Regions from separate parts of the Chryseobacterium sp. CP-77 genome, predicted to be linked through region 2. Evidence: riboswitches for the same ligand, from Rfam matches in the RefSeq annotation. Region 2 holds a riboswitch; each other region holds the start of a gene.
The links. Region 2 has a riboswitch for cobalamin ahead of V0410_RS09245 (acyl-CoA thioesterase). Riboswitches for the same ligand answer to the same signal wherever they lie in the genome.

Region 1: it holds a riboswitch for cobalamin, as region 2 does, so the genes downstream of both, V0410_RS09965 (TonB-dependent receptor plug domain-containing protein) here and V0410_RS09245 (acyl-CoA thioesterase) in region 2, are expected to answer to the same signal.
Region 3: it holds a riboswitch for cobalamin, as region 2 does, so the genes downstream of both, V0410_RS17500 (TonB-dependent receptor plug domain-containing protein) here and V0410_RS09245 (acyl-CoA thioesterase) in region 2, are expected to answer to the same signal.
Region 4: it holds a riboswitch for cobalamin, as region 2 does, so the genes downstream of both, metE (5-methyltetrahydropteroyltriglutamate--homocysteine S-methyltransferase) here and V0410_RS09245 (acyl-CoA thioesterase) in region 2, are expected to answer to the same signal.

What each region holds. Positions count from the first base shown of each region.
Region 1 is NZ_CP143637.1:2,247,643-2,255,631, forward strand. It holds gene V0410_RS09950 (nuclear transport factor 2 family protein) at 1-187, shown strand, start outside; gene V0410_RS09955 (CCA tRNA nucleotidyltransferase) at 225-1,643, shown strand; gene V0410_RS09960 (YncE family protein) at 1,796-2,854, opposite strand; gene V0410_RS09965 (TonB-dependent receptor plug domain-containing protein) at 2,876-4,702, opposite strand; cobalamin riboswitch at 4,735-4,912, opposite strand; gene V0410_RS09970 (T9SS type A sorting domain-containing protein) at 5,050-6,363, opposite strand; gene V0410_RS09975 (helix-turn-helix domain-containing protein) at 6,518-7,989, shown strand, end outside.
Region 2 is NZ_CP143637.1:2,072,966-2,080,954, forward strand. It holds gene V0410_RS09230 (GEVED domain-containing protein) at 1-902, opposite strand, end outside; gene V0410_RS09235 (ATP-binding cassette domain-containing protein) at 1,315-1,977, shown strand; gene V0410_RS09240 (hypothetical protein) at 2,008-2,808, shown strand; cobalamin riboswitch at 2,842-3,022, shown strand; gene V0410_RS09245 (acyl-CoA thioesterase) at 3,139-3,522, shown strand; gene V0410_RS09250 (HD domain-containing protein) at 3,580-4,170, opposite strand; gene V0410_RS09255 (XAC2610-related protein) at 4,172-4,870, opposite strand; gene V0410_RS09260 (PadR family transcriptional regulator) at 5,375-5,704, shown strand; gene V0410_RS09265 (PspC domain-containing protein) at 5,716-7,437, shown strand; gene V0410_RS09270 (1-acyl-sn-glycerol-3-phosphate acyltransferase) at 7,753-7,989, shown strand, end outside.
Region 3 is NZ_CP143637.1:3,930,574-3,938,562, forward strand. It holds gene V0410_RS17475 (superoxide dismutase) at 1-192, shown strand, start outside; gene V0410_RS17480 (hypothetical protein) at 197-565, shown strand; gene V0410_RS17485 (MbnP family protein) at 749-1,579, shown strand; gene V0410_RS17490 (cytochrome-c peroxidase) at 1,572-2,621, shown strand; gene V0410_RS17495 (transporter) at 2,634-3,581, shown strand; cobalamin riboswitch at 3,674-3,859, shown strand; gene V0410_RS17500 (TonB-dependent receptor plug domain-containing protein) at 3,969-6,002, shown strand; gene V0410_RS17505 (YncE family protein) at 5,999-7,132, shown strand; gene V0410_RS17510 (cell surface protein) at 7,146-7,989, shown strand, end outside.
Region 4 is NZ_CP143637.1:475,792-483,780, reverse strand. It holds gene V0410_RS02070 (helix-turn-helix domain-containing protein) at 1-180, shown strand, start outside; gene metE (5-methyltetrahydropteroyltriglutamate--homocysteine S-methyltransferase) at 371-2,674, opposite strand; cobalamin riboswitch at 2,847-3,032, opposite strand; gene V0410_RS02060 (Lrp/AsnC family transcriptional regulator) at 3,228-3,689, shown strand; gene V0410_RS02055 (hypothetical protein) at 3,773-4,315, opposite strand; gene V0410_RS02050 (hypothetical protein) at 4,563-4,784, opposite strand; gene V0410_RS02045 (alpha/beta fold hydrolase) at 4,792-5,652, opposite strand; gene V0410_RS02040 (bacteriocin-like protein) at 5,924-6,067, shown strand; gene V0410_RS02035 (bacteriocin-like protein) at 6,095-6,241, shown strand; gene V0410_RS02030 (LacI family DNA-binding transcriptional regulator) at 6,608-7,615, shown strand; gene V0410_RS02025 (carbohydrate kinase family protein) at 7,671-7,989, shown strand, end outside.

The DNA.
Region 1 (7,989 bases), 170 kb from region 2:
TGTTCGTGAATATTGGAGAAAGGCATTGGATAAATTTCCGGACCTCCATTTTGATCTGATCCATTCCACAGCAGGAGTAGATTCGGTAGCATTATTTTATAAGTCGATTATGGATAAACATGCCGTTGAAGTCATGTTTTTTAATGGAGAGGGAAAAATTAGTAGAATGTATGCTCATTATGATTAATGGGTAACATACGTAGAAATTGTCACTATTATCAACGATGAAAATTAATCTTAATCAAAATAAGAATTTAAAACTATTTAAAATCATTTCTGAAGCAGCAGAAAGGAATAACCAGTCCGTATACATTGTGGGTGGTTATGTGCGGGATCTGCTGATGAACAGAAAAGCATCTACCGATATAGATTTTGTAACGGAACAAAGCGGAATTGAGCTTGCTCAGCATGTAGCGCAGGATATAGATCCGAAATTGAAGGTTTCCGTATTCAAAACTTACGGAACGGCTATGATCAAGTATAAAGAACTTGAACTTGAGTTTGTGGGAGCAAGAAAGGAAAGCTACACAGAAAACAGCCGGAAGCCGGAAGTGGAAGGCGGAAGTCTTGAAGATGACCAGAAAAGAAGAGATTTCACCATCAATGCGATGGCTATTTCTTTAAATAAAAATAATTTCGGAGAATTGATTGATCCTTTCAACGGGATTGATGATCTTGAAAAAGAAATTTTAAGAACTCCTCTGGAACCGGCACAAACCTATTCTGATGATCCGTTAAGGATGATGAGAGCAGTGCGTTTTGCTTCCACTTTAAATTTTAAAATTGAGGAAAATTCTCTGAAAGCGATCCAGCAGGAAGCGGAAAGAATCAGGATTGTTTCTATGGAAAGAATCATGGTAGAGTTTAACAAAATCATGATGTCTGAAAAGCCGTCTATCGGATTGAGACTGATGGAACAAACCGGTCTTATGAAGCTTGTTATTCCTGAACTGATTGAACTGAAAGGCGTGGAAGAAGTGGAAGGACAAACCCACAAGGATAATTTTTACCATACGCTGGAAGTAGTGGATAATATTTCTGTGAATACCGATAATCTTTGGCTTCGCTGGTCTGCCCTTCTTCATGACATCGGAAAAGCTCCTACGAAAAAGTTTGTAGAGGGAACAGGATGGACTTTTCACGGGCATGAATTTTTAGGTTCAAAAATGGTAAAAACACTTTTCCAGAGATTGAAATTACCTTTGGGAACTGACATGAAATATGTTCAGAAAATGGTCAAGCTTTCATCAAGGCCAATTGCACTGATTACGGATGATGCTTCAGATTCTGCATTAAGAAGACTTTTATTTGATGCAGGAGAAGATCTGGAAGACCTTTTCACCCTTTGCAAGGCAGATATTACCACTAAAAATTCTAAAAAACAGGAGAAATTCAAAAGAAACTTTGAATATGTAGCGGTCAAGATCAAGGAAGTGGAAGAAAAAGATCAGGTAAGAAACTTCCAGCCGCCGATCACCGGAGAAGAAATTATGGAAATGTTTAATCTTAAGCCGGGCCGTGAAATTGGTATCCTGAAAGAGAAAGTGAAAGAAGCTATTCTTGAGGGTGAAATTCCCAATGAAAAAGAAGAAGCAACGAAGTTTGTCATTGCTGAAGCTGAGAAACTGGGATTAACCTTATAATTCAATTTAGAAAAATATTAAAAATTCCGGCGGGATGTTCCATCCCGCCGGAATTTTTTTCTTAAGGAAACAAAGCCGGCCGGTTTCTTCGAAACCGGCCGGAAAAAAACACAAATGATGAAAAAATAAAAAATTATTTTTAGAAGTAATAATTATTGCGGGTTAAGGAAAGTTCCGTTAGCACCAAGACCACCTGTTTTAAGGGAGGTAAGCTTGGTACCCGTAGTTGCTGAATATACAGTCATTTCGCTTTCCTGAGTGAATTGTTTAACATCTGATGCAAAAATTCTACCATCAATAACATTAAATCCATAAAGCGTAAAATAAGGACCACCGTCTGCAGCTGTTAATAGCGGGCTTGCAGGAACTGTTGGTGTAGCTAAACTTGTTGTATACACTTTATTGGCAGAACTGAAATAGATTTTATCATTATCAATCTGAAGATTGGTAGCACTTGGAATTCCTGTCAATGTAACTACTGGTGTCATAGCCCCTGTGCCGGAGATTTTATAGATATAAGAATCAGTAGCTGTAGAAGAAATTGTATATACATTGGATTTGTATGAAATAGTACTGTTGATCTTACCATTCGGAACAGTAAGTTCAGTTTTACTGTCATTAGAAGTATTGATATAAGTAATCATATTTCCATATCCTGAAGTAGCATTCTGTACAAAAATATTTCCACCTGCTTCCACTGCTTTATCAGCCCCGCCTGTCATCGTGATTTTGCTTACAAATGAATAGTCGGAAGCCTTATATTTCGTTACACTTGTTGCATTCGTAGAGAAGTTTAGGTTAGCAACATAGATAAAGTCATTGGCAAAAGCAATTCCTCTCGGGTTATCAATCTGATTGGTGATTACTCCTAATTTCTTAAATGTGTAACGGTCTACTACAACAATTTTGTTTGAGTTATTGATCACAAGATAAGCCTTATTTCCATTAAGACCAATGGTCTGAAGAACGTCACCCAGAATTTCTTTATTGTTATTGTACCCATATACGTCATCCTGCTTTAAGCTTAAATCTCTTGTCAGGAATGTTACTTTAGCACCCTGGCTGTTAAAATTCCCTTCATTAGAGATAAAATATCCGTTCTGGTAAGTGATCGGAGAAATTTCAAACTCGGCAGAGTCACTTGTACATGAAGACATATTAAACAATAGTACAACTGCAAATAAGACAGTTAAAAGTTTAGTTATTTTCATAATTTATTCAATTTTAATTTATTAAAAATTTATTGCGGCATACACACTATAGTTTCTTTTCGGTAAAGGATAGAAAGAAACGGTTTTATAGTAGGTATTGGTTAGATTATTCACTTTAAACCCTAAGGTATATTTTTTTGCTAAGGTGGCAGAAACTCCCATATTTAAAAGAAAATAAGGATCTATAGCTTCTGATCTCTTTTCATCACTTGTGGTGTAGGTAACACCGTTCAGCTGTCCCTGTGCATACAACCTGAAGAAACCATATTCGTAATCTATACCGGCATTTCCCCTGTGCATGGGAACGTAAGGTCTCTGCATCTTCGTTTCTTTATCGATAGCTTTTGCATAATAATATGCTGCATTGGCTCTGAATTTATGATTTCCCCACTGCTTGCTGAAAGACAACTGAGATTCCAGCCCGTAAGATTCGGATTTATTGACATTGTATGCCTGCCAGTATCCCATAGCCGTTGGAAGCCATACAATAAGATCTGTGATGTTCATATAATAGGGAGACAGAGTAAGTTTGAAATCTCCCGCTTTGAACTCATTGGTCATATCCACCTGAGTAGAGGTTTCCGGTCTCAGATCTTTATTTCCTCCCGGTTCATAATAAATATCATTAAATGAAGGATATCTGAAGTTTTTGGATACGTTAATACTCAGATCATACCATTTTGCGGCGTTCCATTTTCCGGAGAATGAATACATAAAGGGAGACTTTACATCTTCTACAAAATCTTTTTTGAATCCTCCTTCAAAACGCAGGTCTTTTGTTGCAAAATACCGCAATAATCCCGAAACAGAACCTATATTCCTGCTGACATTGGATATTCCGCTCTCGTACCCTTCTCCTTTATTAATCTGAAATTCTCCGATGATATTAAAATTCCATTTTGAGTTCAGGAAATAATTAAAATCATTTTTAAAGATATAATTTTTCCCGGTTCCTCCACTGGATTTAGGCTGGTTTAACGAACCGAAATACTGAAAATTCTCTTCCGTGTAGGCTGTTTTAAGGGAATTGCTGAACTTCGCTTTGTTCCAGTCCCAAGAAAGAAGACTTCTTACACTTTGAGTTGTATATTTTGTTTTTGTTCCCGTTTCCTCATACACGGGATAATGCTGTGAAGAATCAAAAAACTGGCTTTGCCACGAAACCTTATGATCGTTTGTAATTTTATAGGATGCTCCTACATTGAATGTCGTATTGTAATAATTCCCGTTTCTGTTGATATAATTCAGATCGCTTACCTTATAATCATTTTCACTTACGGAATAATTTCCGGAGGCTTTAAAACTGAACTTATCATTGCTGTAAGACCCTTTCACAAAATTATTATAGGTATTAAAGGAAGCCACTTCAGAAAATAAAGAACCATGGAAACCTTTATTAAAATCAAGGGTGTTATTCAGGTGAATACTTCCCCCGATGGCACCACTTCCGTACACCACGCTTCCTCCACCCGCTTTGATACCGATCTGATCATAGCCGAACAAAGCAATATTATTGATATCTCCCTGCCCTAAAAAATTAGAATTGATATTAATTCCGTTCCACACGAATGCAGTCTGCTGGGCGGTAGTTCCTCTGAAAGAAGGTGAAGACACAGCTCCACGGCCATTTTCTTTAATAAAAACCTGCGACTGAAACCTCAGAAGCTCCGAAAGATTACTGGAATTTTTTTCAGCATCTTCTGCTGTAATTGTTTTTACGGGATGAAAAAGTTTCACCCTGTTCATCTGGTTGTCGAAGACATAAATAGTGTCAATCGTTTTCTCTTGTCCAAAAAGAAAACACCCATAAGATGAAAAAAGCAGTACTAAAGATCTTTTTATATCCATACTTTTTTACTTTTCCTCCGAAAGCAATATGTTTTTTAATTATAATCCTGGCAGGTCTCCTGACTTTCGCATTCTGCTCCTTCCCGTTTTTACACAGTGGCGTTTTGCAGAAACTTGTGTTGCGATTTACAGTTGCGGGGACAGTCCGGGAGTTACACCCGATTCCCTTTTCATTCCAAAATACTGGAAACCAAAATTTTTGCAAAGATAGTTTTTTATATGTATTCGCCAAAAATCAGACTTTTCTATACAAAACATGCTATCCTTTTGTTATATACACAAAAAAGAACGGCCGCTTTCAATACTGAAAACAGCCATTCATCCCACTACTTTACTATTTATATATGTTACTTTTTAATAAATTTATAAGGCTCCTGTTGTACTCCTTTTACTGAATATTGTAAAATATAATCTCCTTTTGACAGGGATGAAACATCAATCTGTCCTTCTACAGTATCCAATGATTTTACCTTTTGTCCAACCATATTATAAATTTCTGCTTTCTCTATTTTTCCTTTCCCTTTAAAATACAGGATGTCAGCCACTGGATTAGGATAGATACCTGCATTGTTTTTCTCTTTCACAGCATCACTCACCGATAAAAATTCAGAAGTATCGAGGTAAAAAGCAATCATCTGCCCTGAAGCATTCGTCCCTGACCCGGCAATTTTCTTTCCGTCCTGTGAAATCGCAAGAGGAAGTCCCATTGTTACTCCATTAGTGGCAATTCCTAAAGAAGCCGCATAATCATTCAGGTTTATCCTTCCGGCGGCAGAGGTCCAGATAAAGCCTTCTCCTGACATGGGTGGAGCCCCAAATGCTCTGTAATACCCGATCACTTTTTTCCCATCAGCAGAAATCCCGGTGGCACCTCCTTTGAAGCTGAAAGAAGCATTAGGATGCGTTATATAAGTAAGTCCGCTCACAGCATTCCAGACATAAGGATTAGGATTTGCCGAACCTATTATTGTATTTCCGTCTGCAGAAATTCCTCCTGCTTCTCCTACATGATTCCCATTATTATCTGTAATAAAACTTTCCACTCCATCCTGCCATTTTGCTCCGCTTCTCGTTCCGGTTGATTCATCCTGCCAACCTACAATCACTGTTCCTGCTGCATTGATTGCATTTGCTCTGGAGCTGCGTCCAGGAACTATACTTCCCAGATCTACCACGCCGTTTACTTCGTCCCATTTCACAGCATGTGCGTTCGCAGCTGTAAGGAATCCCAGCCCTACAATAGTATTTCCATCGGTTGACATTCCCCAGGTAGAGCTTACGCTGCCATCCCATCCTGTAGGTACAAGCCCGCCTCTGTTTACCCATGTGGCCGTAGCAACATCATAAGTAGATATTTCATTAAATCCTGTTGCGGCATTGGTAACGGAGGATGATATTTTGGTCCCGTCATTCGAAACAATGGTTCTGCCTGCAGCCGGATACCCGTTTGTTATAGAACCTATCTGTACAAGTCCTCCTGCAGCATTCCATTTATATATACTTCCTGCACTGGTGTGCAAGCTTACGACTCCATTATCCGATACTGCGCCTACATTATAATTTCCCAGGCCTATTACAGTAAGCTGTGCTTCTGCAAAACCAAATTTCAGGAAAAGACAAGCTATCAATATTTTCATTGACATTCTGTAAAAATTTTTCATATTTTATTATATTTAGCGTTTCGAATTGGTGAAAACAATATTAATACAACATTCACTCAATTAAAAGAAATTGACTTTCATAATTCGTGAATTTTAAAAGAGTTTAATTTTTAAAATACTAGTAACCAAACAGATATAAAACAATATTTTGAATATGGATTTTACCGGAATTATTCAAAAAAACACAAAAAACAATTTATCAGGACAAAAATTATTTCACATCTTACTGTTTATTTTCACTTTCTGCTTCCTTATTACCAAAGGACAGTCCGGCCCCGACTTCAATATGCTAGCAGATAAAGCATTTCTGAAATTGTATCAGAATCCCGACGAATGCATCAGTTATACCCAGGGAATTCTTGTGAGTGATCAAAATAAAGAGCACAAAATTGTACTTCAAAATATTATTTCACAAGCTTTTGCCCTGAAGGGAGACTATGTACAGTCTGTCAATATTTTTGCTCAAAAAGAAGATATTGATCAGAAAAATAACCTTTCATATTGTATGCAGGTCTTCAGTGGTTATAATCTTGCCGATCAGTATCAGAATCTGGGTTTATACAATCAGTCAAAGAGAATTATTACCAATCTTTTGTCCGATCAGAAACTTCCTAAAAGTAATGATCGTTCCTTAAGAATCACCACTGCAAAATTGTATCAACTTCAGGCATTAAACTCAGGAATCAACAGAAACTATCCTGAAGCCTTACAAAATCTTGATAAAAGCAACCAATACCTGGGGAATCATAATGAAGAGAACAGAATTTTAAAAATAGAAAACAGAATTTTTCGCTCTTCTTATCTGCTGAAGCAGAATAAATCGATAGAATATAAAACACTTATAGAAAATGTGATTGCTGATCTTGAATCTCAGAAAAACCAGCCGTTTCTTTTAGGTTTGGCTTATGAGAATCTGTCCCAATACTATTTCCTGAAACAGGATTATGCAACCTCTATTCAAAAACTGGAGGCAGGTCTTCGATTGATAGAGAATCTTCCGTTTAATAATTTAAAAATTAAAATTTACGAATCACTGTCCCGTAATTATTACGCGGTACATAATGATGCAAAATATCATCAGTACAATAAACTTTACACTGATTTAAAAACAAAAACAGATTCCGGTTCAAAAGAAGGGATACGATATCTCGTGAAGCTTGTGGAAACCAATCAGAATAAAAACATTGAATTTCAGAGGTATATGCTTTTAAGATCTTCCTCGGTTTTAATCTTCATTATATCTTTGATAATCCTGGGCTTGCTTGCCTATTTTTTAGTCATTAGAAGTAAAAATAGAGATTTAAAAAAACAGTTTGATTTCTTTGAAAAGCAGACCAGCCAAAAGACTCAGCCGGCTATTTTAAACAAAACAAATACAATAAAAGATAGCGGGACGCCCAAAATATCGAAGGAAAAAGAAGATGAAATTCTGCAAAAGTTAGAAGAATTTGAAAAATCCGACAGATTTCTTAATAAAAACATGTCTCTGTCGCTGCTTTCTTCTCAAATGGAAATCAATACAAAGTACCTTTCCGAAGTCATTAATAATAAGGAGAAAAATTTTAATAGGTATATCAACAAACTCAGGATCAATCACATTGTAGAATTACTAAGAAGTGATGCGGC
Region 2 (7,989 bases):
TCATATGTGGGATTAGGATAAATTTCAGTTTTTACAGACCTTCCTGAGTCTTCCACTCCAAGGGTGAGATTGATTAAATCTACTCCATAATCTTCAACTTCCCCATAGGTAAATGTACTGCAGGCATCTAAAGGTATTGTTTGACTGGAAATAACTCTCATAGTAACGCCGCATAGTGTCACTGCTGCCAGACTTGGAATCGTAAACACAGATACAGCCGGAGCAACCTGAGTAACATTATTGGCTACCATCACTCTTTCGTTGGATTCAAAAATTCCGTTGGCATTAAGATCAATCCACGCCGTTACTGTTGTTGTGCCTGGAGTTCCCGTCCAGGTATTGGTTACTGAAAGCTTATTTCCTGTACTTCCTATAAAAAATTTAACTCTACGGCTTAGGTCACTTCTGTAATCTGTATAATCGGAAGGTCCGGAGTCACTTACCATTGGTGTGTTAACTCCTGTAGAATTTACGGTCACATTGGAAATATGCATCATCGTGGTATCCGTAGAAGCACTTGCACAATAATTAATGGTAGTGGTAAAAAATATAGGATTAGACCATAATCCCTGTGTCGTACACACTTTCACTACCTGTACTTCATACGTTGTACAAGGTTGCAAACCTGTAATTGTGAAAAAGTTTTGTCCTGGGGCAACATCCGCTGCCATCCATGTAGTAGTTCCCGGTATTCTATATCTGATCCTGTTATTGGGTGTATTGGGATCTGCAGTCCAGGTAACTGTTCCCGTTGTAAGCGTTATATCCGACATGTGAAGCCCTGTTGGAGCATTGGTATCACAGAAAAATAAAGATTGGGATTCTTCATCTATTTTGTGGGTTGCCTGAAAGCTGGATATTCCCAACATAAAAGAGAATACAAAAAGTAGTTTTTGGGTCATGTTTATTAGTTTTAAAATTTCCTTGAAAAATAGGGTATTTTTTCAAATATAGCTTATACTTTCTCCATATAGCATTGTATTTTTTAATATTTTTGACAATAAAGTGTAAAACACACAGAAACTCTATGCTTTAATATATGTTCAAAAGTATTTCTACTCTCTGGATTTTTTATAAAAAAATAATAATTCCCACCTTGATATTTTCTTTATTAGCTTCTTGTTTATCCTCTTTCAATATTGAGAACTTTGGATTGAGTTTTCTTTTAATATCTCCTGTCCTTCATTATTTTATATATGAACTCAGATTTAAAAACGAATATTACTTTTATGCCAATTCAGGGTTTTCCAGAAGTTTCCTTTGGGGATTCACAGTATCTGTCTGTGTGATTGTCAAAATAATAACAGGAATTTTATGAGTAAGCTTCATATTGACAGCATAACCAAGTCTTTTAAAGATAATAATATCCTGCGGGATATTTATTTAGGATGTGAAACCGGAAAGATTATGGGAATTCTGGGCAGAAATGGTGCTGGAAAATCAACATTATTAAAAATTATTTTTGGGACTGTCAGTAGTGATACCCAGTTTATAAGATACAATGACAAAGTTCTGAAAAGTATTTCCGACAGAAAAAACAGAATTGCTTACCTGCCACAGGATATTTTCTTACCGAAGTACAATACCATTAAAACCTTAATTCCTCTTTTTTGCAATAAGAAAAATACAGATCTATTATTGACTTCAGATCTGATCCGTCCTTTTTTGTCAGAAAAACCTAAAAATCTTTCCAGAGGTGAGCAGAGAGTCATTGAAGCTTTAATGATCATTTATTCTGAAGCTGATTTTGTTTTACTGGACGAACCTTTCCATAGTCTTTCTCCGAAAATTTCTGCAGCATTGAAAGCTGCAATCATTGAACAGTCTGCGTATAAGGGATTCATTATTTCTGATCATAATTATCAGGAAGTTCTTGATATTTCACACCAAATATTTCTTCTGCGTGAAGGCTATCTGAAACAAATACAAGATTTAAAAGAACTGCAACGGTATAATTATCTTCCGAAAAGCATTTAATTTATATATTTGAGGGATCAAAAAATTTTCATGATGACTTTCATAAATAAAGCATTCTATTTATCCGCATTCAGTATTTTATCTATTGCTTTTGTAAAAGGGCAGACTAAAGTTCCTTTTGGAGTGGTAAAAGCTGAAGAAGGATATGCCAACGTACGCGTACATAAAGACGATTATCGAAAAATTGTAGACAAGATCCGTATGCGTAAAGGCGATGTATTCGTTTATGTAAAGCCAGCTCCCGGAGAAACGGAATGGATATGGATTAAATATCCTGAGAAACAGGATGACGACAAACCTTTTGTGCGTTATGAAACTCTTGATAAAGAAGGAATGGTGAATAAAGGGCGTATTGCCTATGTAGACCAGCTTCCTGCCTATACTCCATCCAGATCTAAAAACGGAAGATCCCTGATTTTCACAGACAATTCTGATCCTAAGATTCCTACTGCCCAAAGAAGCAAAGTGGTGATTGATATTTATCCGTCTAATGCAGGATACCGTAAAAAGGAAAAAGATGCAGATGGAAAAATTCTTACGATTGATAAAGTAAAACCATGGGGAATTGGAAATGATCTTCCTGAAGGAATGACCGAAATCAAATCCATCAGAGTGCAGCAGCCCGGAAGAGGCTCTGTTTTTGTAAGGGAAGCCATCAAAAACATGTTCCAGCCTACCATGGATTTTGAGAACATCGGGGTAACTTCTCTCGACAATGATAATATTTTCCTTTATATGATCAATGGTTCAGGAGAAAACAGATATACAACACTCTGGACAATTAAGAAGGGAAGAGTAATCAGCCAGATTATTTATCATAATCCGGAATAAATTCATTATTTTTGCATTCGAAAAGTTTTACGCTTATTCATCACAGAAATTGGTTCTGCATCACTGCAGATTAAAAGGGAACCGTGTGAAAATCACGGACTGTCGCGCAACTGTAAAGTAACTGAAGTCTTTATCAAAGATCCACTGTGCGAGGCATGGGAAGGAGATAAATGATGTTACAAGTCAGGAGACCTGCCTTTTTCTTAAACATGTAACTTTCGCGATTTGAAGTTGTATTGATCTGATGGATTGTTTCAGGAGTTCTATAAGTTCCTGTCATTATTCTGTTGTTTTAGTATCCTTTCATTTCGCTTTAATTAATAATGATATATGACTACAGAAGAAAGAATTGAAGCATCCGAAACCAGAATCTTTAAAGCGGTTTTCCCTAACACAACCAATCATTACGATACCCTTTTTGGAGGTACTGCGATGCAGCTGATGGATGAAGTAGCTTTTATCACCGCAACCCGTTTTGCCAGAAAAAGAGTGGTAACCGTGAGCAGTGATAAAATCGATTTCAAAAAACCTATTCCTGCCGGAACTATTGTGGAACTGATCGGGAAAGTTTCCTACGTGGGAAAAACCAGTATGAAAGTAAATGTTGAGATTTACACTGAGCAGATGTACTCCTATGAAAGAGAAAAAGCTATTGTAGGTGATTTTACTTTTGTAGCCATCGACGAATTCAAGAAACCAATCCAGATACTATAAATAATAAAGTTTCGGGCGGCCAAAGGCCGCCCGAAGCTTTAAATATTTCCATTGACATTATTTCAATACCTTTTCTGTTTCCAGACTTCTGTTCAGTAAAAGCTCAAAAGCCTCTCCCATTTCGTCTGATGCTCTGCTGATTGCATTTTCAAGCATATTCCGGATCTGTCTTTCCGTCACTCCGGCTTCTGTCCAGCTCTTTCCTGTAGTATGGGAATTTAAAATAAACGGCATAATTCTATCGATTCCACAGGCAAAAATAGCATCCGGAGTTTTCTCTTCTTCAAACTCCAGCCACAGGTTAAAAAATTCTGTACGTAAAGGCTCATCCAGAATTCCAAAGATCTTTTGGGCTGAAGCTTTCTCTCTTTCAAACTTTCCGACCATAGCTTTTTCATCAAAAATAAAGGTGTCTCCGGCTTCTATTTCCACAAGATCATGAATGGAAAGCATTCTTATCACCCTTAACAAATCAATATCAGCTCGGTTTTTAGCATATGGATAAAGGATCTGGGCAAGAATAATGATCTGCCAGGAATGTTCAGCCGTATTCTCTCTCCGGGAATCGTCTGCATTATAATTTCTTCGTTGTACATTTTTAAGCGCATCTACTGCCAGAATAAAATCTATCTCTTTCTGAATTTTCATCTTACTTTTTATTTCTGTTATATTGATCTGCCGGATATACCTTTGTTCTGGTAATCCATTTATTATTGATCTTTTCTTTCGTTATGACCTTTACCTGATCCTCATTGGTCATATCTTCCTCTTTTTCCAGTACTCTATCCAGTCCTTTGTTCGGAATAACGGCATATTCTGTTGTAAAAATCCTGCAACAACCGGACTTACCATAGGAAATAAGACGCTTCCGTTTAGCATCTGTTTCAAAAAAATCAAAACCGTTTGAGCCAAGGTCTGTAAGTTCTTCACTTTTTACAAATGCCATTTTTGTAGTATTGAATACATAAACATCATAAGAAGCCGAACTGTAATTTCCCATATTTCCGTTTCTTATCGCTACATCTTCGGTACCGTCAAAATTAAAATCATCTACAATTACACTACGCTGATCCTTTGAAAGCGGAATCAATTTCCCGCGAACCGGTTTTTGGCCTTGTTCCGCATATACAACAAGATCATCAGAAACAAAAGTCTGTACTTTGCTGTTTTTATGGTCAAACAGTTCCACCGTTCCTTTTCCTCCACATCTGTCATCGTAACAGTTTTCTGTCTGAATGACTGCATCATAGTTTTTTGATACATTTTTAATTTCAAACTGATACTGCCCGAAACAGAGCGGCCCCAAAAGAAATACTGATAAGTGCCTGTACTTATTTAAAATAGTCATGGTAATAGGAATGATTTGGATGTTTTTTTATTTCTAACAAAAATACGAATCATAATACCGATCTCAAAATCCATGTCTCATTATCTGTCAGAATTTCCCTCCTATAAAACAGTATTCACAGATAACAAGCTTTCTCCCGCTATCCGCTCATACTCCTCGCGCCTGCCTAAAGCCGGGGCTGCTGTGGGGTAACCGCTGCTATCGGGGCTAGAACATGAGTGATAAGTGATAAAAGATCATTTTTTCTCTCCAATTTTCAAAATTCTATGTAAAAATTTAAAAATTCTCAGACATTTTCTTCTAAAATCCGTTTGACTCAAAATTGATGATAAAAATTATTTATCTGATTATCAATGTTTTAAATAATTTATTTTAAAAATTTCACTACTTTGTATTGCATAATACCATTTTATTTACATATCTTTGTAATGTAAAATTAGAATAGGCTCAGCTAGCTAGGGGCATTTTTCTAAAAATATAACTAATTAACAAAACTTATCAAAGATGAATACCGAAAATACCAAAGCGCAAATGCGAAAAGGAATTCTGGAATTCTGTATTCTAAGTCTCATCAATAACCGAGAAATGTATGTTTCTGATCTTATTGATGAACTGAAAAAAGGAAAACTGGATGTAGTGGAAGGGACCCTCTACCCTCTTCTTACAAGACTTAAAAACGGAGAATTTCTCTCTTACAGATGGGAAGAATCTACCGGAGGACCACCCAGAAAATATTATCAGATCACAGAAAAAGGAAAACTTTTCCTGGATGAACTTCTCAATACATGGAATGAACTGACAGCCTCAGTAAACCAAATCACCCAACAAAATTAAAAAACAAAGCTATGAACAAGACACTCTCAATAGGACTCGCAGGTTTTTCTTTTACCATAGAAGAACACGCATATATAAAGCTCAGCGATTACCTGAACGCACTGAGAAGCTCTCTGGATGCTTCTGAGGCTGATGAAGTAATGCATGACATAGAAATAAGAATGGTGGAAATTTTCAAAGATTCTTTAGGAAAACGTGAAGTGATCAACGATACCGATGTAGAAAGGGTAATCGCACAGATCGGAAGCCCTGAAAAAATCGAAGAGCAGGAAGAAGCGTATTATTCTGAAAAAACATCTGCCAGAAACTATAATTCAGGAACTCATTATACCGATAAAAAGCAGCTGTTCCGTGATCCGGAAAAACAAAAAGTTGCCGGAGTCTGCGCAGGCTTAGCTCAGTACGTAGGAATGGATATTACTACCATGAGAGCAATCTGGCTGGGAATTTTCGTATTAGGAATTTTTACAGCAGCCATTTCTTCTTCATTAATAGGTCTTCTATATGTAATCCTTTGGATCGTACTTCCAAAAGCTGAAACAGCAGCAGATTTCCTGAAAATGCAGGGAAAGCCTATGAACTTCGATAATCTTAAGAATGAGTCTAATAAATTGGTACAGTTTGCCAATGAATCTACTCAGAGGGTCGGAGAAATCTATAACGAAAACAAGCCGTACATCAACAATGCAGGAAGCGGAATCTGGAATGTATTTAAGTATATTGTAGGAGGATTCTTCGTATTGATGGCTGTAAGCAGCATTATCGGAGTGTTTGTATTATTTGCCCTTTTCGCAATGGACACAGACTTCCCGGGAGCTAATGAAATCAGATTCTATATGGATGATCAGGGATTGGATAAAGTACTGGCTGCGATGATGGTGATCGGAAGTTTAATTCCGGCAATCCTTTTCAGCTTGTTAAGCATCAAAATATTCTCTCCGAAAACAAAACTGAGAAATATCGGATGGGTTGTAGGAGGTTTATTCCTTCTTCTGATCGGACTTGGAACTTACTTCGGTATCAGCATGGCTAAGAAAGATATGATCTACAGAGGAAGTAAGGAAGATGTAGAGAATGTTGCCATCAATACTACTTCAGATACTGTTTATGTAGATATAAAACAGATCAACATCCCTCAGAGCTTCAAAGCGTATGACAATGATATTTATTCTGATAAAAAATCAGTGTATGAAGAAGATTATATTTCTGTAGATGTAACCAGAAAACCGGACATCAAAACACCGTATCTGATCATCAAAAAAGAAGGAAAAGGGTATAACTTCCCTATCCAGCTTACAGTTCCTGTAGAAGTGGTAAACAATAAAGTATTACTTCCGAACTACATCAAGTATCCATATGAGCACAGATTCAGAGATTACAGCCTTGATTATGAACTTGTAGTTCCTCAGAAAATGGTGGTTATATCGATGAAAAAAGACCGTATCAACATGGATGGAGACTTAGACGGAGACGGAATCAATGATAATGATCAGGACAGTGATGAAGACAGCAACGGTGTCAGAATCGAAAAAAATAAAATCACGGTAAACGGTTCCAGCATTGAGTACAACTCTGACGACAAAGACAGCATCATTGTAAACGGTAAAAAAGTTCCGAACAATCAGGCAAAGAAAGTAATTGATTCTGCAGTGTCCAATATTAAAAAATCAAATAAAGATATGGACATCAAAATCAAAGACGGAAAAAACGAAATTTCCATACAAACTAAATAATTAACTTCAGAGAGTGGTAGAAGGTGTGGGTGGATGGCAACCGTTTGAAATTCACACCCTTCTTCTCTCAGAAAAGTGAAAATAAAGCTCCATTTAGTTTCTTATGTGAAAAAAAAGTTTTAATTTCGTAAAGCTAAAATTTAATAACCAACCAATCAAAAACGCAGCCTTATCATGATACAATTTGCAATGGAATTCGTAATGAAAATCGTAGATTTAATTAGCGGTTTGTTTTAAGAGCGATAATATTTCAATATATTTGTAAAGTATAACCAAAGTTTGGTTATACTTTTTTGTTTTTAATCCGGGAAATCTATGAAAAAGCTATTAGGCAAAGCAATGTTAAAATTATTAGGTTGGAAGGTCGTCCTGCAGGGTGATGTCAACAACCTGAACAGGTGTATCCTTGTGGTTGCACCGCATACCCATAATATGGAGTACATTTTAGGAAATTTCGCCTACTGGTCCTTGGAAAAACCTTTAAAAATTATCATCAAAGATGCACATACCAAAGCCTGGTATGGAAGTATCGTAAAAGGACTTGGAGGTATC
Region 3 (7,989 bases), 1.9 Mb from region 2:
CCTAACCAGGACAATCCTTTGATGGATGTTGTAGAAGAAAAAGGAACTCCGATCTTCGGAATTGATGTATGGGAGCATGCTTATTATTTAAAATATCAGAATAAAAGAGCAGATTATCTTACCGCCATCTGGAATGTGACCAACTGGAAAGAAATCAGCAGAAGATATGACGAAGCGATAAGCAAGAAATAATCTGATGAAAATATTGTACAGCATACTTTTTACCTTCTATATGGTGCTAAGACCTTTAGTGCCCGTGGTAGAGTATGCTGTAAATTATGATTATATTGTTAAAGTTCTCTGTATCAATAAAACCAGGCCGGAGGTTCACTGTAATGGAAAATGTTACCTGAGTAAAGAGCTCGCCAAAGCCAATGATTCAGAATCTTCACCTTTTCAGAAACTCAAAAACTCTGGGCAGAAAGTTCTGGATACCTATATTCTGCCGGAGACTGCAGAGATCAACACTACTGGAAAAATTTCGTTTTTCAATTTCAATTTTACCTACGAAACAGCCTATTCTTTTCTGTTTCTTACCCATATTTTCAAACCACCGGTTTTTTAAGTTAAACGATCACTAATTAACCACAAAAGTCACAAAAGCTTAGATAAATTAAAAGCTAAGTGCTCTTATTGTGCATAAAATTTACCACTTGATCAACTTAAGTGTAAGAACTTTTGTGCCTTTTGTGGTAAAAAAACAATGCTGTTACAGCCATTCAAATTAATTCAACTTAAAAAATCAACAATGAAAATTTCTCAATTTTTATCACTATTCTTTATTGCCCTTACTGTATTCTCTTTTACAGCCTGCGGAAGCAGCAGGGATGATGACAACCCACAGGATACTACGCCTGGAAAACTTCAGATCAAATTTGAAAACGGATTTAACAATGTGGGAGATATCGTTCTAAATCAGACGGTTCAGACTTCTGCTAACGGACAGAAACATAACTTTTCTGCTTTGAAATACGTCATCAGTAATGTCGCATTGATAGATGAAAACGGAAACGAATTTAAATACAACGAAAATAATCCTGACAAAGGAGCTTTTATCGTAGATCAGGCAGATGCTGTAGCCGGAATTGTTTATCTTAATCTGGATGGTATCCCGAAAAATAATTACAAAAAACTAAGATTCGGATTGGGTGTCAGCCAGAAAGCATATTTACTGGGACAGGACGGGCAGGCTGAATTCTGGACAAAAGCCAAGCAGAAGGGAATGTCCTGGTCATGGGCGGCCGGTTATGTATTTGTAAAACTGGAAGGGAAATACGGTACAGATTCTCCTTCTAAAGAATTCATGAATCACACAGGAAATATGGGAAATACTGCAGCCAACAATACACCGGATCTTTATCGCGAAATTACATTGAATCTTCCAACAACGGCCAGAGTAACAAGTCAAATCCGTCCTTCTGTTCACATTCTTGCAGACCTGAACCAATTTCTGAGCGGAGATAAGGCACTGACTCTTACCACATCCAATGATATGCTGATGGGGTCCAACCAGCACCTGGTAGACGTTACCAACAATCTTACAAAAATGTTTAAAGTAGACCATGTTCACAATGATTAATTTTTTTATTAAAACGATACTCGTTCTTCTTGTATTGGTCTTAAGCTTCATTTCATGTTCTGATGAGGTGATTCAGCCACTGGAAAAGGATGAAGCCTATAATCTCCAGTTTCCTTCTTATTTTCCGGAAATGACTTTTGATAAATCCATCAATCCGGTGACCAGAAATGGAGTGGAACTGGGACGGAAATTGTTTTATGAAGGAAGACTTTCAAGAAATAATACCATTTCATGCGGTTTTTGTCATATCCAGGAAAATGCTTTTACCCATCATGGTCATACGGTGAGCCATGGGGTAGACGACAGAATCGGAATCAGGAATGCACCCCCCATCCAGAATATGGCTTTTTTGAAAAGATATATGTGGGACGGAGTGATTCACAATCTGAATGAGCAGCCCATCAGCCCGATTACTGACGTAAATGAAATGGACAGTTCTATACCGGAAGCTATTTCGAAAATAAAAGATGATCAGAAATATAAAAAACTGTTCAGAGAAGCTTATGGAGACGAAACCATTACAGGAGAAAGAATTCTGAAAGCATTGTCGCAGTTTATGGCTTCTTTAATTTCTGCAGATTCAAAATATGACAGATTCAGACTGGGAAAAGAACAATTGACTTCAACAGAAGCTAAAGGGATGGCTTTATTCGGGCAGAAATGTGCTTCCTGTCATAGCGGAGAGCTGTTTACCGATGAGAGTTTCAGAAATACAGGACTCTATTACAATACGGAGTTCAAAGATGCCGGACGATACAGAGTTACTCTTAACCAGGTCGACTGGATGAAATTCCGTGTTCCCAGTTTAAGAAATGTGGAATATACCGCACCTTATATGCATGACGGAAGATTTTACACCTTAGAGGCGGTACTTAATTTCTATTCGGATCAGGTGGAAGATAATGCCAATCTTGATCCTCAGCTGAAACAGAACGGCCACATAGGAATTGCCATGAACAGCCAGGAAAAACAATACATCATTGCATTCCTGAAAACATTATCGGATAAAAGTTTCATATCCAATCCAAAATTTGCAGAATAATTTATAAAAAACATGAAGAAGATTATAGTGATAGTAAGTTTGATCCTGTTTAATCAGTATCAGGCGAAAACGATTAGAGACAGTGCGTATATTGCTCCCGAAACCTTTAGCAGATTCGATTTTGATGATGATTGTGATGCCTGTGGTTGTGCAGCAGGAAACGGATCTTCCGGTTTTGAATCTTTACTGAATCCGCAGTTTATCGGGATCAAATACTTTGCGCAGCATTATAAAGCGAAAGAGAACTTATTTGTAAAAGATCTTACCCAGGATCAGTATTTCAATACGCTGCAACTTTGGGGGAAAGTTCCACTGACTAAAAAACTGAGTGTTTATGCGAGCCTTCCATTCCATTTTCATGAAAAGAAAACCATGCAGGGAGATATCAGAATCAATGGAATAGGAGATTTAAACCTGATGGGAATTTACCAGCTGATGAGCTCTAAAGATAATTTCCATCATCTGAGCGGAGGTTTGGGTGTGAAAATTCCTCTCGGGAAGTTTGATGAAAAAGGGGCATCCGGTGTCAACCCAAGCTTTCAGCTGGGAACTGGCAGCTGGGATTATCAGGCGGCTTTGAATTATAAGTTTCAGAAAAATAAAGTAGCCGTACTGGTGAATACAGATTACACCATTAAAACAGAGAACAGGAAAAATTACCGTTTTGGAAACCAATGGAATTATGCAGCAACAGGTTTTTATCAGGTTGCAGGAAATGAAAAATCTATATTCTCTGTAAAAACTGGAGTTCAGGGAGAAGTTTATGCTCAGAATAAACAGTTTGATGAAGCATTGCCGAACACTGCAGGAAGTGCCTTGTATGGAAAATTAGGTTTTGAAGCCTCTTATAAAAAGCTGAGCCTGGGAAGTGAAGTCATGCTTCCCATGTACACGCGCCTGGCGGGAGGAGATATTGAAGCTCAATCAAGATTCAGTATTTTTCTGAATATTGGAATTTAAAAGGAAACCCTTGTTGAAATCATGTTAAAGCTCCTTCGGGAGCTTTAATTGTTTATAAATCATGATTTTAGTTGGGGATTAGGAATAATTATTTATCTTTGCCGGAATTTGGTGAGCCGTAAAAAGCTCTTAAAAGGGAATCCGGTGAAAATCCGGAACAGACCCGCTGCTGTAAGCTCCGCACCAAAGTTTTTGAAGAATATATCCACTGTTTTTTTAATGGGAAGGATTTCAAAAATGGAGTAAGTCAGAAGACCTGCCAGACAATAATCGTTTGACGCTTTCGTGGAATAAAGCTTAGGACATCAATGATTGTGTGCAGTGACAGCTGTGCTTTGTCGTTGTATTCTTATACCCATTAGCGTCTTCATTACCCTAAATGAGCTAATGGCGGCAAAACTAACTACTTCTGCAATTCAAAAAGCTGTTTTCACAATATTGGTGATCACATCTCAACTTTTGTTTTCCCAAACCAAGAAAAAAGATAGTCTTCAGGAAGAGACGATTAAAGGGATCAATCTTTACAAAAAGAATTTTAAAGAAATTATTCCTGCACAAATCCTGCAGGGTGAGCAGCTGGAGAGGCTTAACAGTCATTCTGTCGCAGATGCGTTGCGGTATTTTTCAGGAGTTCAGATTAAAGATTATGGAGGATTGGGTGGTTTGAAAACCATCAACATCCGAAGTATGGGAAGCCAGCATGTAGGTGTGTTTTATGATGGAATTCAATTAGGAAATGCCCAAAACGGGCTGGTGGATCTTGGACGATATTCTTTAGACGATCTGGAAGAAATATCATTGTACAACGGACAGAAAAGTGAGATTTTTCAACCTGCAAAAGACTTCGGTTCTTCAGGATCTATTTATTTACAGCCTAAAACACCCGTATTTAAAGGAAATAGAAAAACCAATTTGGTGATAAGGGCAAAAAGTGCATCTATTGATCTCTTTAATCCTTCATTCCGATTGGAACAGAAGATATCAGACAGAGTTTCTGCCAGCTTCAGCGGAGAATTTATGCAGAGTGACGGAATTTACAGGTTCCGGTACGCGAAGAAATATCCTGATGGGCAGCAGGCGTACGATACCATCGCTAAAAGACAGGACTCAGATATCAAAGCAAAACGGTTTGAAACTTCTCTCAACGGAACTTTAAATAACGGAAGCTGGAATATCAGAGGGTATGGTTATATTTCAGATCGTGGAATGCCGGCTCCCATTGTGAATGGCCGTTTTGGTGGAAGAGGAGCCAGACTTTCAGATGAAAATTATTTCGTACAGGCCAATCTGAGAAAAAAACTGTTCCCGAAATTTGAAACACAGCTGAAAGCAAAATTTGCCTACGATTATACCCATTTTATGGATACGGTTCGTTCGCAGTCTATTATTTATACTGATAATACTTATATCCAGCAGGAGCTTTATCTTTCCTCATCCAATATTTACTCAATCACTCCCAATTGGGATGTCAGTCTGAGTGGAGATTTTCAGTACAATAATCTGGATGCCAATCTGGATAATTTTTCTTATCCTACCCGTTACACTACCTTGGTAGCATTGGCAACGACCTATCAGTGGAACAGATTCAAAATTTTGGGAAGCCTTTTAGGAACTTTTACTTTTGAAGAAGTAAGAAAAAACAAAAGACCGGGAGATGCCAGAGAGTGGACGCCTGCTGTTTTTATGAGCTATCAGCCGGAAAAAATTCCAGAGCTTACTCTAAGGGCTTTCTATAAAAGAATTTTCAGACTTCCAACCTTTAATGATCTGTATTATACCAATATCGGAAATACTTACCTGAAACCTGAATTTACCCATCAGTATGATGTAGGATTTACCTATCAGAAGAATTATACCAACCGTCTCTTTAAGACCTTTTATGCTAAAGTAGATGGTTACTACAACAAAGTACAGGATAAAATTGTAGCGGCCCCTAACGGAAGCATGTTCCGCTGGCTGATGATGAACCTGGGAATGGTTGAAATCATTGGTGCAGATGTGAATGTGCAGACAGAACTTCAATTGGGAAAAGTTACTCTTAGACCGTTGCTGTCCTACACTTATCAAAGTGCAAGAGACATGAGTGATCCTGAAGATACTTTTTACCGCAATCAGATTCCTTATACACCATGGCACAGTGGATCTTTCAGTCTGATGGCGGATTATAAAGACTGGAGTTTCAATTACAGTGCGATGTATGTAGGAGAAAGATATGATGTGAATCAGGACAATATTCAATACAATTATGTACAGCCCTGGTATACTCACGATCTCTCTGTTCAGAAAAAATTCAACTGGGCGAATCATCAGTTTAAAGTAAGCCTTGAGATGAATAATATTTTCAATCAATACTATGATGTGGTCCTCAATTATCCGATGCCCGGAAGAAATTTTAAACTTATTCTAAACTTCACCCTATGAGAAAACTAAACTTTTATTTTTTATTTCTTGTCTTAGCTTTTCTTACGTCATGCCGTACGGATGATATTATTGTCCGTCAGGAAGTGGTGGAAGGACTTCCTTCAGAAAACACAGCAATAAAAGGCTTTTACATGCTGAATGAAGGAAACATGGGAAGTAATAAATGTACCCTTGATTTTTTTGATTACACCAAGGGAACCTATTACCGGAATATTTACGCAGAAATCAATCCCAATGTGGTAAAGGAGTTGGGAGATGTAGGAAATGATATCAAAGTGTACGGAAGCAAACTTTATATCGTAGTCAATGTTTCCAATAAAATTGAAGTTCTTGATGCCAAAACGGCCAAACGTATTACTTCTATTCCATTACAAAACTGCCGGTACCTTGCTTTCAAAAACGGAAAAGCTTATGCCAGCAGCTACGCCGGACCTGTTGCGATTAATCCGAAAGCACCGAAAGGGAAAGTCGTGGAAATTGATACCACTTCTCTTTCCATCCAGCGTGAAGTAGTGGTAGGATATCAGCCCGAAGAAATGGAAATTGTGGGAAATACCTTATTTGTAGCCAATTCCGGAGGATATAAGGCTCCAGATTATGATAATACAGTCTCCGTCATCGACCTGAATACTTTTACAGAACTTAAAAAAATAAATGTTGCCATCAATCTTCATCACATTAAAAAAGATAATTACGGAGATCTCTATGTAACCTCAAGAGGAGATTATTATAATGTTCCTTCCAGTTTGTATTTAATAGATGCAGCTACAGGAACGGTCAAGAAAGATTTCCATCTCTCCGTGAGTGAAATGACAATCGTGAATGATAAACTCTATTTCTATGGAAATGAATTCAATTACAATACCCACAGCTATAAAAAGACATTTGGAATCATTGATGTAAAAACAGAACAGATCATCGCCAACAGAATTTTTGACAAAGAATATGAAGATGCTATTAAAACCCCTTACGGCATTGCCGTAAACCCAATCACAGAAGATATCTACATGACAGATGCCAGAAATTATGTATCCATGGGATTTGTGTATTGCTTTGATAAAAACGGACACTTTAAATGGAAAACGGAAGGCGGAAATATCCCTGCCCACTTCGCTTTTTTATACAAATAACCAACCTTAAGACATGAACAGAAATACCTTTACTTATTTAAAAACCGGGCTTTTATCCTTTTTCCTTTTAGGAGCGATTGCCTGTAAACATGATGATGAAGACGAATTTACCTTTAACGGCCTTGATGATTCCTATACCATTGAGCGTTTAAAGGTTTTGAGTATTCCTACCAATGCATCAGGATCGGTTACTTGGAGTATCAACGATTCTATTATTTCCCAAAACTCAGAACTTGAATTTATCAGTGTGAATGCAGATGCTTATCCTCTGACTTTAAAGATCAGGAATAAAGGAAACGAGCAGGTTTTTCATTCTAAAATAATCGTTACCAAAGAAAAGACGCCATACAGTAAATATATTTCCAAAGTATTGGAGTTCCGCCCTGCCGTAGGACAGTTTATGAATGAAATCCCGGAATATTTACCAGGGAATACTGCCGCGAATATGCTTCAGAAAGCCAATGAATCTTTGGTGGGAGGTAATTCAACCATGATTAGTCTGGGAGGATATGGAGGATATGTAGTGTTCGGTTTTGATCATACCATTCCGAATTTAAATGGACGTGATTTTAAAATACTCGGAAATGCATTCTTTGGAAATGATGCCGCGGATCAACGTTCAGGATCCTGTGAACCGGGAATTATTATGGTGGCCTACGACAGAAATAAAAACGGAAAGCCGGATAATGATGAATGGTATGAAATTGCAGGCAGCGAGTATTTCAAAAATGCTACCGTAAAAGATTACAGCATAACTTATTTTAAGCCTGACGAAAATAAAACACCTGTAGCCGGAACTGAATTCTGGCAGACCGATGTGGAATATATCAAGTGGAGTGATAACCTCGGAAATCAGG
Region 4 (7,989 bases), 1.6 Mb from region 2:
ATCCCTCCAAGACAATGGCTGCAGCTTCGAAGATTAAAGGAAGCTCATTTTCTGCTAAGCCAAAAAGGAAAATCTGTTTCTGATATTTATCTGGATCTTGGATTTGAAAATTTATCCCATTTCTCATTTGCCTTTAAAAAACAGTATGGCTATCCGCCAAGTGTATTACAGGCAAAATAATTTAGATTGTTGAACCATTAAGATCCTATGAAAGTGTTAAGGTTATGAAGACAAGTTTGCTTACACTTTAAATCAGGACGATTTTCAACTACTTTATTTTTCAAAAATTTAATAATTTAAAAATATCAGATCGTGCCATGAAAATCATAACACGATCTGAATTATTGAATCTAATTATTGTAAAAGTTTTCTAAAGTGCATATTCTACAGAAGCTTCTTTGGCAGCAGCCACCATTGCGATTAAAGCTTTTTCAGTTTCTTCCCAGTGTCTTGTCTTCAGTCCGCAATCCGGATTTACCCAGAGCTGATTGGCAGGAATTACATTCTGAGCCTTTCTCAGCAGCTCAGTCATTTCTTCTTTTGACGGAACTCTTGGTGAGTGAATATCGTATACTCCAGGACCAATTTCATTCGGATATTTGAAATCTGCAAAAGCATTCAGCAGTTCCATCTGAGAACGGGAACACTCTATCGTAATCACATCGGCATCCATATCCGCAATGTTTTCAATAATATCATTGAATTCTGAATAGCACATATGCGTATGGATTTGAGTGGCATCTTCTACTCCGCTTGCTGAAATTCTGAAAGCTTCTACGGCCCATTTCAAATAGTTCTGCCAGTCTGTTTTTCTTAATGGAAGACCTTCTCTTATGGCAGGCTCATCAATCTGAATAATTCTGATTCCTGCTTTTTCCAGATCCACCACTTCATCACGAATTGCCAAGGCAATCTGCTTACAAGTTTCTGAACGAGGCTGATCATCACGTACAAAAGACCACTGTAAAATGGTAACCGGGCCTGTTAACATTCCTTTTACCCATTTTTCAGTCTGAGATTGGGCATATTGAGACCAGTACACCGTCATCGGAGTTGGGCGGGAAACGTCACCGAAGATCACAGGTGGTTTTACACAACGGCTTCCGTAGCTTTGTACCCAACCGTTTTGGGTGAATACAAATCCTTCCAGCTGTTCTCCGAAGTATTCCACCATATCGTTACGCTCAAATTCTCCGTGAACCAATACATCAATTCCGATGTCTTCCTGCCAGCGGATTGTTCTCTGCGTTTCCTCTTTCAGTAAAATATCATATTGTTCTGCTGTCAGTTCTCCTTTTTTGAATTTGGCTCTCCAGCTTCTCACTTCTGCGGTTTGCGGGAATGATCCGATCGTAGTGGTGGGGAACAAAGGAAGCTGCAATACTTCCTGTTGCTCTTTTTTACGGATTTTGAAGGTGTTTGTTCTCTGAGCATCTTTTTCAGTAACAGCATCGGCTCTTTGTTTTACCTGATCATTATGGATAAGAGAAGAAGTTCTTCTACTCTCAATTGCTTTTTTATTTTCTTCAAATGCTTCAAAAATCTGTTCATTTTCCGTTCCGGAAGCCAGTTCTTTAAGAGTTACTACTTCTTTTACTTTTTGTTTAGCAAAAGCCAGCCAGTTCTTAATTTCCGGGTTAAGATTGGTTTCAAAATCCAGGTCACAAGGTGAATGAAGCAATGAGCATGATGGTGCAATGAAAATCCTTTCAGATCCTAATTTTTCAACCGCTTTACTGATAAAAGACAACGACTTTTCATAATCATTTTTCCAGATATTTCTACCGTCAACCAGTCCTAATGAAAGGTTTAAACTGTCCGGAATAACATTCAGAATATCATCCAGCTGCTCAGGATTTCTAACCAGATCAACATGCAATGTATTGACAGGAAGTGAAACGGCAAGTGAAGTATTGTCTTTTAATCCGTCAAAATAGGAAGCCACAATAAATTTCAGTTTCGGGAAACGTTTTCTGATTTCGGCATACACATAACGGTAAGTTTCTTTGGCTTTCTCTGTTAAATCCAATGCCAGGAAAGGTTCATCAAACTGAATCCATTCTGCACCCTGCTCCTGAAGTTTGGTTAAAATCTCTATATAAACAGGAAGAAGATTTCCGGCCAGATCCAGTTTATCAAACCCTTCTTCTTTTTCTTTTCCTAATAACAGATAAGAAACCAGCCCGATAATAACCGGTTTCGCATTGATTCCAGCTTGTTTTGCTCCTGCAAATTCATTGAAAATTTTATCTGAGCTCAGCTTAAACTGTTGATTTTTATAAAATTCCGGAACGATGTAATGATAGTTGGTATCGAACCATTTGGTCATTTCCATGGCCGTGATATCCAGGCCGTCCTTCTGATAGCCTCTTGCCATGGCAAAGTAAAGATCCAGCTCAGTATTGTTCTTTTTAAGCACCACTTCATGGTACCGTGTTGGAATGGCACCTACGACAAGACTCATATCCAATACCTGATCATAATATGAAAAATCATTACATGGGATAAGATCTATTCCTGCTTCTTTCTGGATATTCCAGTTTTGACTGCAGAGAGTTCTTCCGGTGTTCAGAAGTTCTTCCAAAAGGATTTTACCTGACCAGTACTGCTCGCAGGCTTTTTTGAGTTCTCTTTTGCTACCAATACGCGGATAGCCAAGAATGTGAGTTTGCATTTTTTAAACTTTTTAATTAAACTTATTGGGAAGTCCTTTACAATGCTTCGTTATGTTTTGCGGAAAAAGTTTCAGGAAAATAGTGACATAGCAGACAATGTATTTCCCTTCAGAAGAAAATACAAAATTTGATATACCATCTGTATGACCCAAAGCTTCAGCCCGCGAAAGCATTGTCAATTCAGTAAAGGCAGGTCTCCTGACTTGTAACAGTTTCCGTCATCCTTCCCGCTTTTGGCAGTGGATCTGCAAGGACAGAAACTTTTGGTGGGTTACTTACAGTTGCGCGACAGCTCGTGATTTGCACACGATTCCCTATTAATCTACCTTAAGTAAAACCTTTCCTGTTTGATGAAGTATCTGTAAAGAACTGTACTTTTACCTTTAACAAAGGTTATCAGTAAAAGTTTTTAATTTTGTGTAAAATTAGTAATACAGAATAAAACCACAACTGGAAACAAATAATTAAGCAAATTAAACTTCAGTAATTAAAAATAAAAGCATATAATTCTTTATATTTGACTGTTTTAATCATTTAAAAGAATAATATTCTGTGGAACAACTCGATGATAAGGATGTACAGCTGCTCAGGCTCCTCCAGAAAAACGCCAAACTTACCGTTAAAGAGCTCGCTAAAGAAGTGAACCTTTCTACTTCACCGGTTTTCGAAAGGGTAAAAAGGCTTGAACAGGAAGGTTTTGTTAAAAGATATGCGGCAGTTCTTGATGCTGAAAAACTGAACCGTGGATTTACGGTGTTCTGCCAGATCAAACTTAAAATTCACGACCGGTCTGTGGGGTATGATTTTGTAAAAGAAATTTTAGAAATTGAAGAAGTTGCGGAATGTTACAATATTTCCGGAGATTTTGATTTCCTTCTGAAAGTGCAGGTGCGGGATATGAAGCATTATCAGGATTTTGTATTTAACAAGCTGGGATCCGTAGATTCTATCGGCAGCACGCACAGTACTTTTGTGATGGCTGAGGTAAAAAACAACCATGGGCTGACGATATAGATTTATTTTAAAGTTAACGCCGTCTGAGGATAAAAAAATCCGTCAATAATGACGGATAGTATAATTATTTTGTTTTTTAGTACTTAATTGGCAGCCGGATCCGTAAGTTCTGTTGTTAAACCTATTGATTTTAACAGGTTCTTACTGTCGAAAAACAATGTTGCATAATGTTTTCCTTTTTTAAAAACAAGTTTTGATCCACCTGGAAATTCACTGTCAGCTCCTAATTTTTGCGTTTTAGCATTGTATTTAGTGAACCTGGTTTTACTATCCTGTAAGGTACTTTTATTCAGCACAAGACCAAAAGGAAGTCCTTCCACAATGACAGGTTTATTGTCTGAAGTCACAAAAAACATTTCATTGATAGTATTGTCTTTTCCCAGGCTGCAATAAAGCTCCAGTCCTGTTTTCATAGGCCATTTTGCGTATTTTTCTTCGTTGGCATCTTCATAAAAAACAGTTTTTACGTTCAATGCTTTTGAAATTTTATCCGGAGTCTGCGGGAATATAAATTCTGAGTTTTTGTCCAGTAAAGAACCCAACGCGGCTGTTTTCTGTGAAAATGCAGTTGCACTTAATACCAGAAAAAAGATGGTGACAATGAAATGGAATGGTCTCGTCTGCATAAAAATATTTTAAATTGTAATGATTTGACGGCTAAAGATATTAAAATTTTGAACAAAGCCCTATTTTAAGCAATTTTTTACATCGTATTTCTGTTTTTGGCTATTTTCTTTCCTGTAAATTGAACACGGTACCGGCAGGATCGGTAATCCAGTGCATATTTTCAGGAAGCTCTTCTATTTCGTCACAGGTTTCCACACCGTTTGACAGCAGATATTGTGTAGCAGCTTCTACATCGGGAACGGTAAGCTACAGCCATGTTTCAGAATGGGTATAGTTATCAACACAATCCAGCCATATGATATTATTCCCGAATTTCACCTCGTGGGTTCTTGAAACAGTGGGATTTTTTATCGGCATTTCCTCAACTTTCAATTTTAAAATATCTCTGTAAAAAGCAACCGTTTTTTCGTATTTATTTTTGGGAATTTTGATAGCGATATTAATTCCTGCCTCAAATTTTGTATTCATCCTCAAGTTATTTTAAAAAATTATTCAGGTAGTTCAAAATCATTGCCGTCTGCATCATCAGGCTTACATGGGTTTGTCCGGGAGCGATAGCCAGCTGGGACTTTGGCAATTCGCCCATATCTGCAAAAACATCACCTCCCAATAATTTATAGGTTTTTGAAAGTTCTGTTTTATCCAATCCGTCATTATCACCAGCTATGATTAAAACAGGCACCGGAATTTTAGAGATATTATCATCACCCAGGTCGAAAGGCTGTCCGGCAGAAGCCATCATCTGTTCCAGAAATGGTTTCCATTTTGTTTTATCAGGTGCTACAGCATTATAGGCAGCATGCATAGGGCTGTTTGTAAAGAGTTCAGGTTTCATTCCTTCAAGAGCTTTATTTACTTCGGGCAACCAGCCGTTAGTTTTGTAGGTTGATGAAATAATAACCAGTTTGTTCAGTCTTTCCGGACTTTGAATAGCCAGTTTATAGGCCACTTCACCTCCAAAGCTGTAGCCTGCCACATCTGCTTTATCAATTTTCAGATAGTCCATTACCTTTGTAACATCACTGGCTAAAGTAGCATGCGATAATTTCCTTTCTGAAAAAGGCGTGTGTCCGTGTCCCTGTAATTCAAGAGCTATTACTTTTCTGTTTTTAGACAGTTCCGGGATCAATTCACCCCAGTTCAAATCAATCGTCATGAAGGCACCATGTAACAATACAAGAGGCTTTCCTTTGCCATAGACTTCATAATAAACTTTGATACCATTAACAGGTGCATAACCGCTTTCAGAAGGTTTTATTTTTTGTCCATATACCGGAGAGGCGGCAAGGATAATAATAAAGAACAATACTGCAGAGAATTTGAATAAACTTTTCATAATATTATCAGATTTGGTGGATTAATTTTAAGTCAAAGTTACCAACCCGATCGGAAAACGGACTTGTCACAGGACAAGATTTTATGGAAATGGGAGGAATTCTTTAAGGGTTGGTTTAAGTTTATTTCCTCAAAAATATTTTAATTCATTACATGAAATAAACCTCAATCAGCCCACGATTAAGCAACTAAAAAATAAAAATTTTACAATAATTCTACCATAGTTGATAAAATTTTATTAATTTCGAATTGAACTAAACGTACAATTTATTATGAAAAATTTAAAGAAAATCGAAAGAAAAGAATTGAAAACAATTAAGGGAGGAATTGACTGCAGAGGCGGTCAGCTATGCTTAATCGATGGTAAGTGGCAGTGCATGCCTTACGACGGATGTGGTGGCGGAAACCAGCCTTAATTTTAGGTTTAATGCAATTACTTGACTATGAAAAATTTTAAAAAAATTTCAAGAGACCAGTTGAGGAATATTAATGGCGGAGCGACAAGCTGCTCTGAAGCCTGCTGCCCACCTCCGGGAATCAAAAGATGTCCATGGGTGATCTGTGTAGCGCCATGTGATATTTTAAGTTAAAAGACTGTATTCTCAAAATAAGCCCTGCAATTCTTATAAATTGCAGGGTTTTTATTTTATGGTGTAAAGTAAAAACTCTCATTATTATGTTTTTTTATTATTAGATATAAAACTTAGTTTCCAGCTATTTAAATCTAAAAATTAAATTTATTGGATAAACGTTTAACCCAAATTTAATCTCTATATTAAATAAGTTAACAATTTATTCATATTAAAAAAGACAACAATAATCTAAAGCACTGATAATGAAAACGTTGATTATTTTTTAAAAAATTGCGAAATTACATATTTTTCGGAAACCACCAAAAAAAACAGCTATTGTTTTTTTACTATTTTCTGAAATATTTTTGTGCATTAAAAAATAAGATGAAAAGGTCTTCCATAAAAGATATTGCTAAACTGGCAGGAGTTTCCGTAGCCACCGTTTCTTATGTTCTTAACAGAAAGGAAGGGCAGCGTATCAGTGAGGAGACCCGGAAAAAAATTTTTGAAATTGCTGAAACGATTAACTATACCCCGAATAAAATCGCAAAAAGCCTTAAAACTAATAAAACAAAGCTTCTTGGATTAATCGTGGCGGATATCTCCAATGACTTCTATTCCCATATGGCAAGAAACCTTGAAGATAAAGCTTTAAAGTTGGGTTATACCCTGATCATCGGCAGTTCTGATGAAAATGCAGAAAAATTTAAAAAACTTACCGAGCTTTTTTCGCAGCAGCAGGTAGACGGAATGATCGTTGCTCCCGTAGCAGGATCAGAAAAGACACTTGAAAACCTTATTCATATTAAATATCCTGTTGTAACGATTGACAGATATCTTAAAGGGGTTTCTGTTCCCGGAATTACCATTGATAATCAAGAGATTGCGGAAAACACGGCCAGCCTGCTTCTTAATAAGAACTTTGACAAAATGATCTATATAGGCTATGAAACTGATCTTCCACACCTTCTGGACCGCCAGCATGGCTTTGAGAAAGCGGTAAGCTCTTCCCGCAAAACAGTTGAAATTCAATATCTTCTGGTAGGATTGGAAAATATAGTACAGGAGGTACATTCTAAGCTTGAAAGTACGTTGGGGAAAACTCCAGAAAATACTGCATTATATTTTTCCAGTAATAAACTTGCGGTAGCAGGGCTTTCCTATCTCGTTAAAAACAATATAAAAGTTCCGGAACAGGTCTCAGTATTGGCATTTGATGAAACGGATGCCTATGACCTCTTCCCTACGGAGATTACCTACATCCAGCAGCCGATTGAAGAAATGGCTGAAGAGGCTATCAAGCTTCTGGATGGACAAATTAACCATTATGCAGCAACAGGTAAAAGAATAACATTATCCGCAAAACTGATTGCCAAAGCATCTTTAAAATAATCAAATCTACATCAATCATTTTTTTTTAAATAATAACTTAAACGTTTAACCAACTATGATAAAAAATAAATTAAATCACGTGGTATGTTTCGGAGAAGTGCTGTGGGATATCTTCCCTTCCGGATCCAGAGCTGGTGGTGCACCATTTAATGTTGCCTACAATCTTTTTAAAATGGGAATCGACACCAAAATGCTAAGCCGTATAGGAAATGATGAATTAGGGCACCGCCTTCTTAACCAAATTCAGACTTGGGGAATAACAACAGATTTCATTCAGATAGACCAGGAAAAGGCTACAGGAACTGTAATTGCTGATTTTGATGAGCATGGTGAAGCTGTATATGATATTGTACAGGAGGTTGCCTGGGACTATA